Regions from separate parts of the Streptosporangium sp. NPDC003464 genome, predicted to be linked through region 1. Evidence: predicted binding sites of a transcription regulator. Region 1 holds the regulator's gene; each other region holds the start of a gene.
What was found. The regulator LexA, encoded in region 1, represses DNA repair genes until DNA is damaged. The targets are predictions, from matches to a motif close to TCGAACANNTGTTCGA.
Positions count from the first base shown of each region.

Region 1 (3,243 bases):
GTCAGGATGACGACAGAACGGACAGTGCACGCGCGTCGCCTCCTTGAGCCGGCGAGTGGCCCACCTTCTCGTGCGTTTCCGGGCGCCTGACGAGACGCTCGCGCACGCCCCCCGAATAGTCGAGGTGCGGTAATGGAAACACAATCTATGGTGAAGCACGCCGATTAAGCCACTAGATGTTGTGGTCAACGGTAGAAGTGTCGGACCATGAACGCAAGTTGAAACGGCCCTGTCGGACGAAGTCGCTGATCAGCGCATCACATCCGCACGGGCCGGGCGTGTCACCCCTCCACCGGCCCCCGTCACCCTCCGGCGACCCCCCGCTACCCCCACGGCGGCCCCGATCACCTCCACCAGGCACCCGACCGTCTCCACGCCGGCCCCGGCCACCCCGGCCGCCCCCGTACGAGCGTCCGCGGCGCCGTCCCCGGCCCGTCACCTCACACGCGGGCCGGGCCCGCCGGCCACGCCCCTCAGGGAGCGGAGCCGTCAGGCAGGTAGAGCCGGGCCCCGGGCCGGATCACCGAGTCGGACAGGCCGTTGAGGTCCATGATCTGACGGACCGTCGGGGCGGGATCCCCGTCCCGCGTCACCGCGTCGGCGATCTCCCACAGCGTGTCGCCCCCGTGCACCACGACCCACGGCAGCCCCTCGTGACCTCTCCGCTCGAAGGCCGAGGCGGCGTCGATGCGCGCGCCGACCCAGAGCGCCCCCAAGGTGGCCAGCGTGAGCGCCGCCACCACCACGATCCTCCCCCGCCGGGTGAGCCGCAGGGGCGGATCAGGATATCGGATGTTCCCCGCGGGCCCGGGACGCCGGACGGGCGCGCGCCCGGGCCCCCTCTTCGCCGTGGTCGTCTTCATGATGGCCCCCCACCCCTTCGACCTGGCCGAACACATGTCGAAGAAAGATCGGCGAATCGAACACGATGTCGATCGAACTCCCGTACGATGTTGTACACCACGCCACCGCTGATTTCGAGAACGACTCGAACAATTGTTTGAATACGATCTTCAACGGGGGTACGGTCGCTGTGTGCGACGTAAGAGATACAGACCGGGAGGCGAGGAGACCGCATGAACGGGCACGACGAGAACGGTTCGGCCGTCAGCGACCTGGCGGTGCGCAGGCGTGACTCCCTCGGCCTCACCCCCAGGCAGCGGAAGATCCTTGAGGTGATCCGCGACTCGGTGCAGCAGCGCGGCTACCCGCCCTCCATGCGGGAGATCGGCGAGGCGGTGCAGCTCACGAGCACCTCCAGCGTGTCGCACCAGTTGACGGCGTTGCAGCGCAAGGGCTACCTGCGCCGCGATCCGCACCGCCCCCGCGCGCTGGAGGTGCGCCTGCCCGGCGAGCCGGTGCTGTGGGTGGACCCCGACTCCGGCACCGACGAGGCCCCGGTCAGCCGCCCGACCGCGGCCTACGTGCCGCTCGTCGGCCGGATCGCCGCCGGTGGCCCCATCCTCGCCGAGGAGAGCATCGAGGACGTCTTCGCCCTCCCCAAGCAGCTCGTCGGCGAGGGCACGCTCTTCCTGCTCCAGGTGACCGGCGACTCGATGATCGACGCGGCCATCGCCAACGGCGACTGGGTGGTCGTCCGCCAGCAGCCCGTCGCCGACAACGGCGACGTGGTCGCCGCGATGATCGACGGCGAGGCCACGGTCAAGACCTTCAAGCGCAAGGACGGCCACGTCTGGCTCGTCCCGCACAACACCAACTACGACCCGATCCCCGGTGACGAGGCCACCGTCCTGGGCAAGGTCGTGGCGGTTCTGCGCAAGCTCTGAGACGGCACACCACGAGGAGCGGGGTCCCCGATCGGGACCCCGCTCCTCGTCATGCGCCCGGGGCCGCCCGCAAGGCCGTACGGCGAGACCTCCGTCCCAGCCGTTCCGGGCTCTCCGCCCGGTATGGGCTCCCGGGCCGATGTGGGCTCCCGCCGTTCCGGGCTCCCCGACCGGGACGGGCTCCCGGGCCGGTGGGGCTCCCCGACCGGGACGGGCTCCCCATCCCTCCGCCGGTGATCAGATCTCCTTTGTGGGGGGTGCCGGGCATGTTTGTGGGGGCCGGGCATGCGCTGATTCTGTTTTCGGCTCGGAATAAGCCACAGGCGATGAAATTTCGGTAATTGCTACCTGTAGCGACCTTTCCGGGGATCGCGAGACGTTCTACGCTCGCTCCCCACAGAGCGCGGCGGGCCCGTGCCGTCCTCGCGGGGGAGGGGTGCGGGGGATCCCAGCCGCCCGCCTCGACAGCCGAGGAGCGCCCTCATGCCTCGCCGCCTCCCCGAACCGGCAGCCGACCGCGGCCTCCTGCTCCACTCGGGCCCGTTCCACCAGGCCCTGCGCGCCTGCATCCGGGAGAGCGGCCTGCCGCTCGACCGCATCCGGTCCCGCCTGGCCCAGCGCGGGCTGACGGTCGCGCTGTCCACCCTGAGCGACTGGCAGCGGGGCCACCGGCGCCCCGGCGGCGAGCAGTCCACGCTGGTCGTCACGGCCCTGGAGGAGATCCTTCGCCTGCCCGGCGGCTCGCTCACCCGCCTCCTCGACCGCGGGCCGGGGCTGGACGGGCGTTCCGGGGCGCTCGGCGAACTGCTGGACGCACTGCCGGGCTCACGCGACCAGGACGCCGTTGTCATCACCCAGCAGCAGAAGGTGCTGATCGACGCGGCGCGGATGTGCACGTCGGTGTGGACCCGCACCCTGGTCAGGGCCAGGCGCGACGGCATGGACCGGTATGTGGTCAGGTCGTTCGTCGACCCCGGCACCGATCTCGAAGGGTGTGAGATCCACGCTCTGGAGAACTGCAGGGTCGGCACCGTCCTGCGGCACCAGCGGCGGGCGGTGATGGTCGCCGAGCTGCTCTTCGACCATGTGCTCCGGGCCGGTGACACCTGGGTCTTCGAGTGGGAGAGCGTCGACAGGCCGACGCGGCCGTGTGTCGACCACGGCCACGGTTTCCGGCAGCCGGTCGCGCATTTCCTGCTCCAGGTGCGGTTCGATCCCCTGGCCCTGCCGGCCGAATGCCATTCCTACGTCCGGTCCGGACCGGACGAGGCGCCTTTCCGGACCGGCGTCCTGGTGCCTACCGCCCATCACACCGTCCACATGGCCGCCTCCGATGTGGCCGCCGGGGTGCTGGGCATCGCCTGGCGCTGGCCGTAAACCTCTCCCCGAGCAGTTGGGCCCCCCGAAATTTCGCACCATTGACGGCGCGGGGGCGCGTGATTACGTTCAGCTCAAA
Region 1 is NZ_JBSFPS010000121.1:2,174-5,416, reverse strand. It holds gene nrdR (transcriptional regulator NrdR) at 1-30, opposite strand, end outside; gene ACWDS7_RS25460 (LysM peptidoglycan-binding domain-containing protein) at 474-740, opposite strand; gene ACWDS7_RS25455 (hypothetical protein) at 781-1,017, opposite strand; gene lexA (transcriptional repressor LexA) at 1,077-1,787, shown strand; gene ACWDS7_RS25445 (hypothetical protein) at 2,271-3,164, shown strand.

Region 2 (3,243 bases), on a different contig from region 1:
GGGAGCCCGAGCTGTCGGCCGTGCTGTTCCGGCGCACCGGCTGGACGGCCCGGGACTACTACGAGTGGTCCGAGCGGCTGCTCGCCGGGCAGATCGGCTTCGTCACGCCGACCGGCTGGGAGGGCGAGACCGTCGCCAGGTTCGCGTTCCTGCACCCCGGCACGTCCATGGAGATCGTGGAGGAGATCCTCGCCACCATGGCGTGACGGCTGGGGAAGGTTCACCGCGTCCCGTCACGGAGATAGAGACCAGACGAGCATCCGACGCATTGAGCGGTGAGCCAGCGATGAGCATCGACCAGCCGGCCGTGGAGACGGCGCGTGAGCGGATCAAGGCGGAACGTCTGCGGGAGCACCGTCCACCGAGCAGCGCGAGGGGTCTGCACCACTTCGCGCTGATCTCCTCCGACGTCGAGGCGACGATCGCGTTCTACCAGGACCTCCTGGAGTTCCCCCTCACGGAGATCTTCGAAAACCGCGACCACCGGGGGTCGAGCCACTTCTTCTTCGACGTCGGCAACGGCAACCTGCTGGCCTTCTTCGACTTCCCGGGCCTGGACCTCGGCCCCTACAAGGAGGTCCTCGGCGGGCTCCACCACATCGCCATCTCGGTGGACCCGTCGACCTGGGAGCGGCTGCGGGGCAAGCTGGAGGCGGAGGGCGTGCCGCACCGGATCGAGAGCGGCGCGTCGATCTGCTTCAGGGACCCCGACGGAGCCCGCCTGGAGCTGCTCGCCGACCCGCTCGGCGAGATGTACGGCTTCCGCGTCATCTGAGGCCCCGGGCGGGACGGGCCGGCGCCCCGGAGGAAGAACCGGCGGTCATGGACGCGGCCGGGAGGGGCCACACTTGGAGGATGCGCCTGTCGGAGTTCTGGAACCGGATGAAACTACACTTCGGCGACTCTTACGCCGAGTCGTGGGCCCGTGACTACGTGATCGCCGACCTCGGCGGCCGGACGGTGAACCAGGCGCTGGCCGACGGCATCGCCGCCAAGGACGTCTGGCGGGCCGTGTGCGGGGTGTCCGACGTCCCCGCACGGCTCCGCTGAAGGGCTGTGCCGGCCGGTCGTGTCGAAGGGTGTGCGCCGGCCGGTCGTGCTGGAGGGTTGCGCCGGTTGGTCGTGCTGAAGGGCTGTACTGAAGGGTTGCGCCGGTTGGTCGCGTCGAAAGGTTGCGCCGGCCGGTCCGAGACCGCGACCGCGGTCCGAGACCGCGACCGGTGGAAAGGCGCCGGAGCTCTCTCCGGGGAGTGCGGTCAGGAGGCGCGGTCCAGCAGCTTCCGCACCAGCTCGGCCACGTGGCCGGGGGCCTCCGCGCTCTCCTGGCCGTCCGGCGACCACAGGAAGAGCCAGCCCTCCCTGGCCGGGCTGGCGAAGACGATCGTCTGTCTCCCGCTGCCCGGATGCCACACCCAGAGCACGGGAGCGGTGGCCCCGACAATGCGTCCCACCAGCCCCCGGCCGGACAGCTCGGCGGCCAGGGCCTCAAGGCGGGCCAGGCGTTGCTGGGCGAACGCAGCGGTCACGTCGGGCACCTCGGAGTCGTTTGCCTCCAGCATCACCCCAGGTCAGCCCGGTGGCAACAGGTCCGAGCGAATGCCCGGAAATGTCGCCTCAAGGATGGGGTCGCCCTCTCCTGTGACCTGCGGCGCCCCCGGGAGCGTCCGGTGCCGTTGAGCCACGATCGAACAATCGTTCGGCTATATTGGACACGCCGCCACCCGTGGCGTGCTCTCCAGAAAATGTCGGTGGCACCCCGTAGCTTTCTGGCAACCGATTCAACCCGCGACCCTTCAGGGGGCTCCCATGGCGGCTAACGACCGCGAGAAGGCGCTCGAGACCGCGCTCGCTCAGATCGAGCGTCAGTTCGGCAAGGGCTCTGTCATGCGCCTCGGCGATGAGACCCGCGCGCCCATCGAAGTGATCCCGACCAGTTCCATCGCCCTCGACGTCGCGCTCGGCATCGGCGGATTCCCGCGTGGCCGCATCATCGAGGTCTACGGTCCGGAGTCCTCCGGTAAGACCACCGTCGCCCTGCACGCGGTGGCCAACGCCCAGCGGGCGGGCGGCATCGCGGCGTTCATCGACGCCGAGCACGCCCTCGACCCGGAATACGCCAAGAAGCTGGGCGTCGACACCGACGCGCTGCTGGTCTCCCAGCCCGACACCGGTGAGCAGGCGCTGGAGATCGCCGACATGCTGATCCGGTCGGGCGCCGTCGACCTGCTGGTCATCGACTCGGTCGCGGCCCTGGTGCCCAAGGCCGAGATCGAGGGCGAGATGGGCGACAGCCACGTCGGCCTCCAGGCCAGGCTGATGTCCCAGGCGCTGCGCAAGGTCGCCGGCGCGCTCAACAACACGGGCACCACTGCGATCTTCATCAACCAGCTCCGCGAGAAGATCGGCGTCATGTTCGGCTCGCCCGAGACCACGACGGGTGGAAAGGCGCTGAAGTTCTACGCCTCGGTCCGGCTCGACATCCGCCGCATCGAGACGCTGAAGGACGGCACCGAGGCGGTCGGCAACCGCACCCGGGTGAAGGTCGTCAAGAACAAGATGGCCCCGCCCTTCCGGGTGGCCGACTTCGACATCCTCTACGGCGTCGGCATCTCCCGCGAGGGCGGCCTGATCGACATGGGCGTCGAGCACGGCTTCGTCCGCAAGTCCGGCGCCTGGTACACCTACGAGGGCGACCAGCTGGGGCAGGGCAAGGAGAACGCCCGCAACTTCCTGAAGAACCACCCCGACATGGCCAACGAGATCGAGAAGAAGATCAAGGAGAAGCTCGGCATCGGCCCGCGCCTCGACAGCCCGGCCACTCCGCCGCCCGCCGCTGCCGCCCCGGCCCCGGCCGCGTCCGGCCGTGGCTCCAAGGCGGCCACTCCCAAGCCGGGTGACGTCTGAGCCGGGTTGATCGATGACGACGGGACCTGACTCCGGTCCGGCCGGCGCGGCCGGGCCGCGAGACTGGGGCGCCTGGCCGGACGTGCCGGAGGCCGGCTCCTCCGGGACCGGCAGGCGGGCAGGCGGCCGGTCGCGGCGCTCCCGCCGGGGGCAGCCGGGCGCATGGGAGGCGTCCGGCCCCGACTGGGAGAACGGCCCCGCCCCATACGACGGTCCAGCCCCATACGACGGCCCCGCTCCAGAAGGCGGCCCAGCGGAAGACGCGGCGGGCCGCTCCGGAGGGGAGAGCCGGGGCGGTCGTGGCTCCCGGCGTGGTGGGAAACGCTCCCGGGGCACCTC
Region 2 is NZ_JBSFPS010000129.1:4,227-7,469, reverse strand. It holds gene ACWDS7_RS26535 (pyridoxal phosphate-dependent decarboxylase family protein) at 1-206, shown strand, start outside; gene ACWDS7_RS26530 (VOC family protein) at 287-775, shown strand; gene ACWDS7_RS26525 (DUF3046 domain-containing protein) at 856-1,050, shown strand; gene ACWDS7_RS26520 (hypothetical protein) at 1,257-1,559, opposite strand; gene recA (recombinase RecA) at 1,807-2,904, shown strand; gene recX (recombination regulator RecX) at 2,918-3,243, shown strand, end outside.
Region 2: the regulator LexA is predicted to act here: its motif matches at 1,685-1,700, upstream of recA (recombinase RecA).

Region 3 (3,243 bases), on a different contig from region 1:
CCTCTCGTTAGAACATCGCCCGCATCGCGCCACGGATGACCATCCCTGTGGTAGGAAAAGGCAAACATGGCATTTAACGAGATGTGGTGGACATGGCAGGGGGAGATGGTCGGCATGATCACTCTCAGCGTCGCCCGAGAAGCCGCCGCGACGCCCTCATGGCGTCACTGGGGTCGACCAAGACCCGCGCGTTCCTGAGGCTGCTGACCTCCGTCGGAGGCAGCAGGACCCAGGACACCCTGAAGCTGCTCCCCTTCATCGTCATGGCCGTGGTGGCCCTGATCGACTTCGGCTCCGGCCCGACGGCCGGTCTCCTGCCCCTGCTGGCCCTGGGGCCGGCCTTCGCCAGCGTGGCCTGCGGGCTGGCCCGGACCACGGTGGTCGGCGTGATCGCCCTGGCCCTGTGCGTCGCGCTCGGCCTCTACAACGACATCCTCTGGACCTCCCGCACCAACATCACCATGGGCGCCATCCTCGGCGTCACCATGGCCAGCGTGCTGGCCAGCGCCGGACGGCTCCGCCACGAGCGGCAGCTCGCCGACGTCCGCTCGGTGGCCGAGGCGGCCCAGCGGGTGCTGCTGCGGCCGGTGCCGCGCCGGGCCGGGCCGGAGATCGGCGTGGCCGTCTCCTACACCTCGGCCACCGCCGAGGCCAGGATCGGCGGTGACCTGTACGAGGTGGTGACCACCCCGCACGGGGTGCGGATCATCGTGGGAGACGTCCAGGGCAAGGGCCTGGAGGCCGTGGAGACCGCCGCGGTGGTGCTGGGCGCCTTCCGGGAGGCCGCCCACGACGAGGCGAAGCTCCAGGGCCTGGTGGCCCGGCTGGAGAACGCCCTGACCCGGGAGCTGTCCGGCGAGCAGTTCGTCACCGCCATACTCGCCGAGATCACCGGCGGCGCCTCGATCACTGTGATCAACTGCGGTCATCCGCCGCCCATGGTGCTCGGCTCCGGCGGCGGGCACTGGTTCGCCGATCCCCCGGACGAGGCGCTCCCCCTGGGCATGGGCCCGCTGAAGGCCGGCGAGCCGGTGCCGCACCAGATCCCGTTCGAGCCGGGGGACCAGGTCCTCTTCTACACCGACGGGGTCATCGAGGCGCGCAACGGAGCGGGCCAGTTCTATCCGCTCCCGGCCAGGGCGCACCTGTTGAACGGCGCCGACCCGCAGCTCGCCCTGGACGCCCTCCGCGCCGACCTGCTGCGCCATGTGGGCCGCCCGCTGGGCGACGACGCCGCCATGCTCCTGCTGCGCCACCGCGCGGCCCGCCAGGCGACCTCCTCGGCCTCCTCGGCGGCCTGATCGGCCCGATCGGCCTGCGCCGGACGCCGAGGAGGACCGCCGGACGGAGGCGGGTGCGCCGACGGGCGGGTACGCAGACAGTGCGCCCCCGTGGGAACGCCGGCAGGCGGGAACGCCGGCCGGACGGCGGGCCGGGGCGCTAGCCGGCGAGGGGGACGCGGCCGGGGAGTGCGGGCTGGGTGGGCACGCCGAGCAGGCTCTCCACCGCGGTGACGAACCGCTCCGCCTCGGAGATCAGCTCCTCGGCGTCCCGCGCCGAGACCATGCGGGTCATCCCGGCCTCGGCGGCGGCCCGCTTGGTCGCGCTGATCTCGAAGTAGGGCGCCCAGTCGGCGAGCCGGGGCTCGGCCTCGGGCAGCAGCTCCCAGGCGCTGCGCAGCCGGCGCCTGCGGCCGTCCATGGGGCGTGGCCGGGCGGCGAGGACGGCGGCGGCCGCCCTGAGGGCCGCCAGGTGGGCGGCGACGTAACGGGTGGCGGGGGTCCGTGCGGCGGCCGCCTCTTCCAGGCAGTCACGGGCATCGGCCAGGTGCGCCCGCGCTGTGGTCGACAGCCGGGGCCCGCCGGGATCGCTGGGCCGAGGGGTCATGTGCTTCAGCCTCCTAGGTCGCAAGCGGCTCCCGGCGTCATCACCGGTGGTGTCAACACTCGCAGACCCCACCGACAAATTCCCCGGGCGGCCGGACGAGGAGCTTCCCCTCTCCCCGTCCGTCCCGACCGGGCCCGGCCGTCCGCGACGACGGCGTGGGCATGGTCGACCACCCTGGACGTGATCCGCGAGTTTCACGTCATTGCATCGAACATAAATTCGATCACTCGTAGTGTCAAGTAAAGCGACGAACAAAGGTTCGATCCCTGCGGGGACGGCAAAGCCCCGGGAGATCAGGATCTCCCGGGGCTTCGACCTGCGGCTATCGGACGAACTTGCCGCGCACGTGCACCGGCACGTTCTTGCCCAGCAGGCCGGGGAGCATCCCCGCCACGTTCATCGGGAGCCGGACGCAGCCGTGCGAGGCCGGGGCCAGCGGCACCGACAGCGCGCCGTGGAAGGCGATGCCGCCGTTGAAGAAGATCGGGTTGTAGAGCTGGCCGAGGTAGGACTTGTGCCAGCCGCTCCTGCGCCAGGTCGTCTTGTAGTCACCCGTCGGCGTGCGGGCATCGCCGCAGAAGCGCTGGACCTTGCCGTTCCAGTTCGCCGTCTCGCAGTAGGGGATCCCGCTGCCGGAGGAGGTGTGGCTGATCAGCTTCACCTGCCCGTTGACGTAGAGGACCATGACCTGCTTGGCGAGGTTCATCTCGACCCGGGTCGGCTTGCCGCCGGGCACCAGCACCTTCGGCGCCTTGGGCGCCTCCAGGGCGTTCCAGGTCCTGCTCGCCACGGTGCTGGTCGGCGAGATGCCGTTGACCTTCTGGAAGGCCCAGACCGCGGCCTGGGTGGCCCCGCCGTACCGGCCGTCGATCTTGCCGGGCGCGTAGCCGAGCTCCTTCAACCGGCCCTGGAGCACCTTGACCTCGTTGCCCTTGGCGCCGATCTTGAGCGTCTTGCCGGGCGCGACGAACTCGGGCGCCGCGGCCTGCGCGCCGGCCTGCGCCACGACGGCCGGGGCCGCCGGGGTCACGGGCTGGGCGTTCGCGACGCCGACCGAGCCGAGCGAGGCGACGAGCACGGCCCCCGCCGTCATAAGCGCAGCCACTCCGAGCTGCCGTTCAACCCCCACCTGAAATCATCCCCTCATCTCACCGGTGCCTGAACCAAGGGACCATAACGTATGAACCGCCTGTCTCAGCCAGAGGTGATGAAGCGGCAATCAATGGTCAATCTGTTTAGAGTGGCCGCGTGCCAGAAAAGTTGCATCCCAACATCGAGAAGGTCGCCGCGGTCCTGGAGGAGCACGGCGTCACCGGCGAGATCGTCGTGTTCGCCGAGGCCACCCCGACCGCCGTG
Region 3 is NZ_JBSFPS010000111.1:12,605-15,847, reverse strand. It holds gene ACWDS7_RS24125 (PP2C family protein-serine/threonine phosphatase) at 159-1,301, shown strand; gene ACWDS7_RS24120 (SAV_6107 family HEPN domain-containing protein) at 1,441-1,887, opposite strand; gene ACWDS7_RS24115 (L,D-transpeptidase family protein) at 2,210-2,980, opposite strand; gene ACWDS7_RS24110 (YbaK/EbsC family protein) at 3,136-3,243, shown strand, end outside.
Region 3: the regulator LexA is predicted to act here: its motif matches at 2,135-2,150, upstream of ACWDS7_RS24120 (SAV_6107 family HEPN domain-containing protein).